DNA from 2 places in the Halalkalibacter lacteus genome. Region 2 is predicted to be linked to the other one. Evidence: a T-box and tRNA genes for the amino acid it is inferred to sense, from the RefSeq annotation. Region 2 holds a T-box; the other holds one or more tRNA genes.

Region 1 (4,436 bases), on a different contig from region 2:
ATAAGAAAACACCTCTACGAAAGTGATGCCTTTAAAACAATTTCTTACTTTATGTACAAATCAACGTAGTCATGATCAAATCAAAATGCAACAACATTGTAAATGAGTACTCCAATGATAAAACAAATGCATACCGTTGCACTAATAAACATTTTGATTGTATCGCTCATGTGATCATACCTCCAAATAATTGGTCCCTGTTTGTAGTAGCCCAGTTTGACCAGTTATATGGATTGATATACTAGATTCATATAAAGAATTGTTCAAAATGGGCGTTCTTCCCAGTGATAAACAACCTTCTTTTTTTGAATACGTTTAAATATAAAACACATTACAGTTTACAATTATCCCCATCAAGATGTATAGTAATGGTAATAATCACGTATTTTTACATACTTATTTGTAAAGCGAGGGAATAACATGTCACAAACACAAGCTTTGGAACAACTTGTTTCACGTTTTGAAAAAAAATTAAAACGCGTATTACGTCAAGAAGAAATCAACCTATTAAAAGAAGCAGTAGAGAAGTCATTTATGAAATTAAAAATAACGAAGACATAGTTGTGCATATATTACCTTCCCGCCTCTTCCCTGTTTTATTCACACTGTCACATACATAGTTAGTTTTTATCCTCTAATACTTTTTTCTAAGAAATCCTATTCCTTTTATCTTTGTTTTCCTTTGATCTATCTCAGTGGACTTCACCATTTGAATTTAGCTCAAAAGATTGCCAGTTCAACGTAAAAAAGTAAAAAAGGTGACTCACCAGCGTTCTGATCTAGAAACCAGAACAGGTGAAATCACCTTTTTTGTTTTTTACGGATTAGTCACATTACATCTCTTTAAGTTGCTGAACACGAATTTGTTGACGTTCGTGATGAGTTGTCAATACTTTTTTAAACTTAAGGTTTGAGAATTGAACAACTCTTCCTAAAGTAGCAGCGATCAGAACGGTCCCTACTCCGACTGGACCACCTAATAAAAATCCAATAATCGCTCCACTGCATTCAATCGACACCCTAGAAATATTTAAACTCCAACCGAATCGATTGTGCAAAGCAATCATTAGCCCGTCAAGCGGTGTTCTTGGTAACCTTGATTCTATGTAAATACCGATTCCGACACCTACACAAAGAATTCCTAACGATAATGCCAACCACGACATGCCCAAAAATGCTCCAAAATCAACGTTTCGCAAAACACCATAGATCCAAACATCCAAAAAAACACTTCGAATGATAATCGCTACAACGGCTTCATATTGAATTCTTTCTCGCTCAATTGCCCACGTAACAAAAACAACAAGACCTTGCGCAATGATCGACCATAATCCGATCGTTAATCCTAAATGCATATTTAGACCAACAGCAACCGTATCCCAAGGTCCCGCACCTACTCCTGAAGAAATAATTAATGCTATTCCAAAAGAAGTGATCATTAATCCGATTATATAGATTGCTATTCTTTTCCCCACTTACTACACCTTCATTTCCTACTAATGTAAATAGTATAGCAGAAGCAGCGAGCAACCGTATCAATTTAGGGGAATTCCCTAAATTTCCTAAATTTTAAAAAACGGCTGACTCCTACTAGATAATAAGATTGCTTATGATGCGGTTAATCTTTTTAATCATTGCCGTATGTATTCTTGTATATATCGCCTTTCAATTTTAACGGAGAAAGTAATATAACCAAACGTACCATGAAAACAGCTCTTTTAGAGAAAGCTACATCTTGATTTTCTTTTGAGTACTTGAAAATTTGAGAAAATGTATTAATAAATAAAATAGTTTAAATAAAAAAACGACACGGTTTCTCGTTAATACGAGAAACTGCGTCGTTATGTAAAAATGTATGTACTTTACGAACACACTTGATGTCGGTTTCTCCACAATTACTCGAAATTGTTACCTTACTAATAATTGGTGGAGCATAGCGGGATCGAACCGCTGACCTCCACGCTGCCAGCGTGGCGCTCTCCCAGCTGAGCTAATGCCCCTTATGTTTCCTTCTCTATTATAGAAGTTTCTTTCGAAAGTGACAAGCTTTAATTTATAAAAAAAACAAATCTAACAACCACCATAACACCCCTGCCACAACCGCAACAATAAAGGAGCTTAGAACAATCTCCAGTGTGACTTTTCGGTGCTTGACAATATCAAAAATGAGCCAGCCACAAAAGATGGAAAAAGCAAAAATAATCGTCGACATATTTGTAACCCCTGTCCGTTTTTAATCATCTTAATCATAGCAAACATATGATTGATCCGGCAAGAGATTGGCAATAATGTACCTATTGACCGTAATAGAAGAGGTGTATTGCATGCAACAATGGTTATTCATTCGTACGTTACTAGGTCATGTCCCACTTTTAGTAAAACTACTTTTAGCTGTTATTAGCTCAGGCATTATTGCGGGAGCATGCGTCCACTCGTTAGAACCAGATAAATTCACAACGTGGTTTGATGGGATCTGGTGGGCATTTATTACCGTATCAACAGTTGGGTACGGTGATTTTGTACCGGAATCGACCATTGCAAGAGTACTTGCGATTGTGTTGATATTTGTTGGAGTAGGATTTATGACGCTTCTTGTTACTTCGTTTGCTGGCGCAGCTGTATCCATTAACCAATCAACAAAAGAAGGCACGATCTCGTTTATTGGGGAAGGACACCTTATTATCATTGGGTGGAATGAGAAAAGTCGTCATGCGGTTGAAAATATCCAAAAAGCAAAGCCCCACCTAAAGATTGTACTAATTGATGAAACGTTATCTGAAGTTCCAAAGAATTACAAGAACATTCATTTCGTAAAAGGCAACAGCAGTGAAGATGCGATTTTAAAGCAAGCTAATATAGCGCTCGCATCCTCGGTACTCATTACAGCTAAACACCAAGGTAGTGAATTTACAGCGGATGCTAGATCTATCTTAACAACACTCGCCGTGAAGGGACAGAACCCAGATATTTATACAACTGTTGAAATTCTTACAAAAGAACAGTTAGAAAATGCAAGGCGTGCTGGAGCAGATAAATGCGTGGAGTCTACTTCTTTAACTGGTGCTGTCTTAACATCAAACTTGCTTCACCATGAGACAAGTGATGTCGTGAACGAATTACTTGATTATGATCGTAAGAATTTAATTGTCTTGTCTCCTGTTAAAGACGAACAGATTGGGCAACCATTTTTATCAATCGTTACAGTTTATTATCAGAAAGGATTCCTTTTAATAGGGTTAAAAAGAAGCGAGCAAATCATCCTGCATCCACACGCTTCCCTATTTCTAGAACCAAAGGACGAACTTATTACGATTAAGCCTAATAAAGCAACGTAAGCTCCATCTCTTCAATAAGACTTCTGGCTGTCGGCATATATTTCTGATTCACTTCTGCATCTTTATCAACCGGCTCTTGAAACTGATTAAAGGAGCTATTATATGCCATCCTGAACAATCCGTTAAACACATCAGGATTATCATCTAGTCCTTCTTGATACTTATGATTAAGTAAAAATGGTTTCCCAAGTTTAACGGTAACACCCCGCTTGTCAAGTTCCCCATCGATAGCTTGAAATGGCAAACGCAAAAAGGTATAACCGTTATCCTCATCGATTTTGTAATCGAAATAACCATGGTCATATTCCCAGCCGCCGCCGATATCGTATCCAAGCGGCTTTAATTTATCCTCTAGCTCTTTAAGCTTGATTTCCTTTCCTTCTACTGCTGATTGAAAAGCGATCATCAACCTCATCCTTTCACAGGCGTTCTTATCTAAACGTAGTGTGACCGCTCATAATTGTTTTTATGTACAAAAAGCAAGTAGAGACTCAAGTAAACATGGCCCTTTTTCTGCTAGAAAAAAGCTGTTGAGCACATCGCCTCAACAGCTTTCAACTTATTTTAAGCGAGCTTCAAGCTCCGCTTTTTCTTTTTCGAATCCTGGCTTTCCAAGAAGAGCAAACATATTTTTCTTGTATGCTTCAACACCTTCTTGATCAAACGGGTTGACTCCAAGTAAGTAGCCGCTTATTCCAACTGCCTTCTCAAAGAAATACACAAGATACCCGAAGTAATACTCATTTAACTCTGGAACATTGACAATTAAATTCGGAACGCCACCGTCAGTATGAGCTAACATCGTTCCTTGGAATGCTTTTTTGTTTACAAAATCCATTGTTTCCCCTGCAAGGTAATTCAGACCATCTAGATCACTTGCAGCTTCTTCAATCGTAACATGTTCCCGAACGTTCTCTACATTGATGATCGTTTCAAATAAGTCACGTCGTCCGTCTTGAACATATTGACCCATTGAGTGAAGATCTGTTGAGAAGTCAACTGAAGCTGGGAAAACTCCCTTGCCGTCTTTCCCTTCACTTTCTCCAAACAACTGCTTCCACCACTCTGAAACAAAGTGAAGAGACGGCTCATAGTTAACCA
Region 2 (4,436 bases):
TGTTTACCTTTTCACCTGAAACAGCTCCTAAAACAATAATACCAGACGATAAATCTTGTTTTAATGTATCCACAATTCCTCGAAGACCATCCATGTCAGCTGCATCTACTTTTTTTGATAAAACTGTTACTCCGTTCACTTTTACAGCTTCATTAACAAGATTCCCAGCTTCCATATTACCCAACTTTGCAGTTAATGATTCATTTTCTCGTTGTAATTCACGAATTTGTTGTTGAGTGGCTTCGATTCTAGTCGGTACATCTTGTACACGCTTGACTTTTAAATTTGTAGCCACATCTTTTAGCAATTGAATTTGATCATTCATATGTTCATAAGCCGCCTTGCCTGTCACTGCTTCAATTCGGCGTACACCTGCACCAATACCCGACTCAGATACGAGTTTAAATAAACCAATTTCAGCTGTGTTACGCACATGACAGCCGCCACATAACTCTAAACTATAATCGCCTACTTTTACAACTCGGACAGTCTCACCGTATTTTTCACCGAAAAGAGCCATTGCGCCCATTTCTTTTGCTTCAACAAGCTTTTTTACCGAAATTTCTACTTGAAGGGCATTCCAAATCTGTTCATTTACTATCTCTTCCACTTTCATCATCTCTTCAGCCGTAACTTGACCAAAATGTGAAAAATCAAAGCGCAAGCGTTCTTCTGAAACAAGTGAACCAGCCTGATTCACATGAGCTCCAAGAACATCTTTTAATGCTTGATGCAATAGATGCGTTGCCGTATGGTTTTTCACAATCGAAATTCGTTCAGTCTCTTCTACAACACAAGTAACGGTTTCTCCTTTTTCAAGCATTCCCTCTTTTACAACAATTGTATGGAGGTGCTGTCCATTAGGTGCTTTACTAACAGCCGTAACATCTGCTACTAGATTCTCTCCACGAATCGACCCTGTGTCAGCAACTTGACCACCACTTTCAGCGTAAAATGGCGTTTCATTAAAGATTACCTGTGCTGTATTACCTGCTTGAACGATATCCGTAAGCCCTTTATCAAAAATAAGCACTTCCACTTTCGCATCGGTTGTTAGACGATCGTATCCAACAAACGTACTTTTTGCTGTAATTTGACCAAGTACTTCATCTTGCACTTGCATGGAACCTGATTCTTGACGTGCAGAACGAGCTCGCTCGCGCTGCCCTTCCATTTCACGTTCAAAGCCCGTGCGATCAATATCTAAGCCCTTTTCTTGAACATATTCTTCCGTTAAATCGACTGGAAATCCGTATGTGTCATACAAACGGAATACATCAGCACCATCGATTATCTTTTTCCCTGATACCTCTGCATCAGCAAGGATTTTTTCAAGAATCGATAACCCTTCATGTAATGTTTCGTGGAAACGCTCTTCTTCATTTTTCATAACTTTTTGTACAAATTCGGTTTTCGCTTTTACTTCTGGATAGAAATCAACCATAATCTCGCCAACAACCGGAACTAATTCATACATAAATGGACGGTGAATATTGATTAATTTTGCATAGCGAACAGCGCGACGTAATAACCTTCTCAGAACGTACCCACGCCCTTCATTCGAAGGTAGAGCTCCGTCAGTAACAGCAAACGTTACTGTTCGTACATGATCGGCAATTACTTTAAACGCTACATCAGTTTCTTGCTTTTCCCCATATTTCACACCAGAAATTTCTTCTGTTGCTTTAATAATTGGCATAAATAAGTCCGTTTCAAAATTCGTTGGAGTATCTTGGATAACTGATACCATTCGTTCGAGACCCATACCTGTATCAATATTCTTCTTTGGCAGCGGTGTATAGCTACCATCTGGATTATGATTAAATTGAGAAAAGACGAGATTCCACACCTCTAAGTACCGTTCATTTTCACCACCTGGATAAAGTTCTGGATCTTTTTCATCATTTCCATAACTAGGGCCGCGGTCATAGAAGATTTCTGTATTCGGTCCACTCGGGCCTTCTCCTATATCCCAAAAGTTTCCTTCTAAACGAATAATACGTTCTTCTGGAACTCCGATTTTTTTTTGCCAGTAGGCATATGCTTCATCGTCTTCAGGATGAACAGTTACCGATAACTTTTCTGGATCAAATCCAACCCATTTCTCACTCGTTAAAAACTCCCAAGCCCATTCAATTGCTTCTTCTTTAAAATAATCACCAATGGAAAAGTTCCCAAGCATTTCAAAAAACGTATGATGGCGTGCTGTCTTTCCCACATTTTCAATATCATTTGTTCGAATCGATTTTTGCGCATTCGTGATACGTGGGTTTTCTGGAATAACACGGCCGTCAAAATATTTCTTTAATGTTGCAACCCCACTATTAATCCAGAGGAGGGTTGGGTCTTCATGCGGTACTAAAGATGCACTCGGTTCAATGTCATGTCCTTTTTCTTTAAAAAAATCTAAATACATTTGTCGAACTTGCGAAGATGTCAATTTTTTCATTTTTCGTCTCTCCTTATTATGTAAAATTTGTTACTGAGGTTGTGAACAAGGCATTTTTTTCCCTATTTAGCAACCACTAAGCCAAATAAAAAAACCCTCAAATCCCCTACAAGGGACGAGAGTTTATCACGCGGTACCACCCTAATTATAGACAATAACGATGCCTATCACTTAAAAGCCTTAACGCGGCTTAACGTCAGAGATTATCTGCACTCGGGAGTAGCCTTCTGAAACCCTTCGCTTAGTATACCTCTCAACCAAAGGGTACACCTCTCTTTAAACGGACTGCTTCATACTCGTTCCTTCAACGCTTTTAAACTGCTTGATCATCTTTTGAACACACATATATTATAGAAATCCATGATTCAAATGTCAATCTTTCATAAAATGCAAACGAAGATGCACGAGCGTTACTTTGCCTATAGCTAAGACCGGAACAGCAATTAGCATTCCTATAAACCCTCCCACTTCCACTCCGACTAGTAAAGCTAGAATAATGAGAGCAGGATGTAGGTGGAGCGTTTTCCCAACAATCACAGGAGAAAGAATATTTCCTTCAATTTGTTGAATCACAAAAATAAGTATGATCGTCGTAACCCCTAATTGCCATGATTGCAAAAAGGCAACCACAACTGCTGGCACGGCACCGATAAATGGACCGAAATAAGGAATTAAATCCATTGCTCCCATAAATAATCCGAGTAAGATTGGATAAGGGACTCCAAGCAGCCATAAACCAATTGTCGAAATAATAAAGACAGACAAGGAAACAAGCAATTGCCCTCTAATATAGCTTCCAAAAGTATGGTCAACATCTTTTATATAGCATTTTAATGGTTTTCTCCATTTCCGCGGAGTCACATACCAGGACAACCTTCTAATGAGCTCGTGATCTTTTAACAAGAAGAAAACTAGAAAGGGGATCACAATCAATGAAAAGAGCGATTTAATAAGAAACAGAGCTGCGGCTTCCACTTGATCAAATACACTTCCACCCATTTGTTCAAGCTGGACTCTCCACTCTTTTGATTGTGTTTGTAACGGTGCCGGGAGAGTATCTATATAGCGCTCGATTCGTGCTGTTTCTTTCTCGATTTCGTTAATTTGAGCTGGAATGGTTTCAAATGCATGCTGTATTTGTTTAATAAATGCAGGTAGTCCAATTGTTAAAAGAAATCCAAAAATAAATACGATCAACAAAAAGATCAAAAGAACGGCGAATGGCCGTGATAATCCAGACTCATGCATTTTTTCAACTAAAGGATGGAGCAAATAGGTTAAAAGGACAGCAATCCCTACAGGTAAAACCAATGCTCTAAATACAGCCCTAATAGGAGATAGCAATGGGGCTAGTTGAACAACCATAAAGATAATAAGTAACGTAAGTAAGGTAAAGATTAGTCTACTTAACCACTTTTGCTGTAGCACTTTTTCCATATTACACACCTCCCAATCTTTATTGTGTACTTTAGTTTCATATCCATACAAATTGATGAAGCTCCAATTACAAATTCTTTCTGTAGTTTCTCTACAAAAAAAAGAGAGAGACCATTTCACCTAACTTATCGTTAGAATGACAGTCACTCTCTTCGTTTTCATGAAGACTTTCTTGTGGAAAATTATTCGTTTCATACTATGATCACTACTGGAATAAGTAGAAGCAATTTCTTATAGGTCAGCTTGTCTTATTCAGTATCGCACCATTAATTCAAATTCACATCCCAATTTGAAGGTCCTCATCCTCAAACAAATCATCCAATGAGCTAAGTGAACCATCTTCTTCAACTTGATGCATGGACAGTCTTCCTTTCAACAAACTCATTTCAACAAAACAATTCCAGCAATAGTATTGGTTCGTTCCGATCTTTCCGATATCTTTGCTCTGGCAATTTGGACAACGCATGATAAAGGCTCCCTTCTATTCCGTTAGGATGGCACGACCTGCAGCAATTGTTAATTTAGAATTGCTTTTGACAACTCTTCGTCC

Evidence for each region. A T-box is a leader RNA that pairs with one kind of tRNA and senses whether it is charged. The one in region 2 lies ahead of alaS (alanine--tRNA ligase), so its partner is inferred to be a tRNA-Ala.
Region 1: it has a tRNA-Ala gene. The T-box ahead of alaS (alanine--tRNA ligase) is inferred to sense a tRNA for this amino acid. The anticodon was not compared.

Annotation. Positions count from the first base shown of each region.
Region 1 is NZ_JAWRVL010000016.1:4,467-8,902, forward strand. Features, by position in the region: gene SAZ04_RS12750 (hypothetical protein) at 421-561, shown strand; gene SAZ04_RS12755 (YczE/YyaS/YitT family protein) at 834-1,475, opposite strand; tRNA gene SAZ04_RS12760 (tRNA-Ala) at 1,925-2,000, opposite strand; gene SAZ04_RS12765 (hypothetical protein) at 2,054-2,212, opposite strand; gene SAZ04_RS12770 (potassium channel family protein) at 2,289-3,335, shown strand; gene SAZ04_RS12775 (YugN-like family protein) at 3,319-3,741, opposite strand; gene SAZ04_RS12780 (glucose-6-phosphate isomerase) at 3,895-4,436, opposite strand, start outside.
Region 2 is NZ_JAWRVL010000003.1:5,963-10,398, reverse strand. Features, by position in the region: gene alaS (alanine--tRNA ligase) at 1-2,449, opposite strand, end outside; T-box leader at 2,558-2,766, opposite strand; gene SAZ04_RS02700 (AI-2E family transporter) at 2,822-3,886, opposite strand; gene SAZ04_RS02695 (hypothetical protein) at 4,164-4,352, opposite strand; gene SAZ04_RS02690 (PRC-barrel domain-containing protein) at 4,368-4,436, opposite strand, start outside.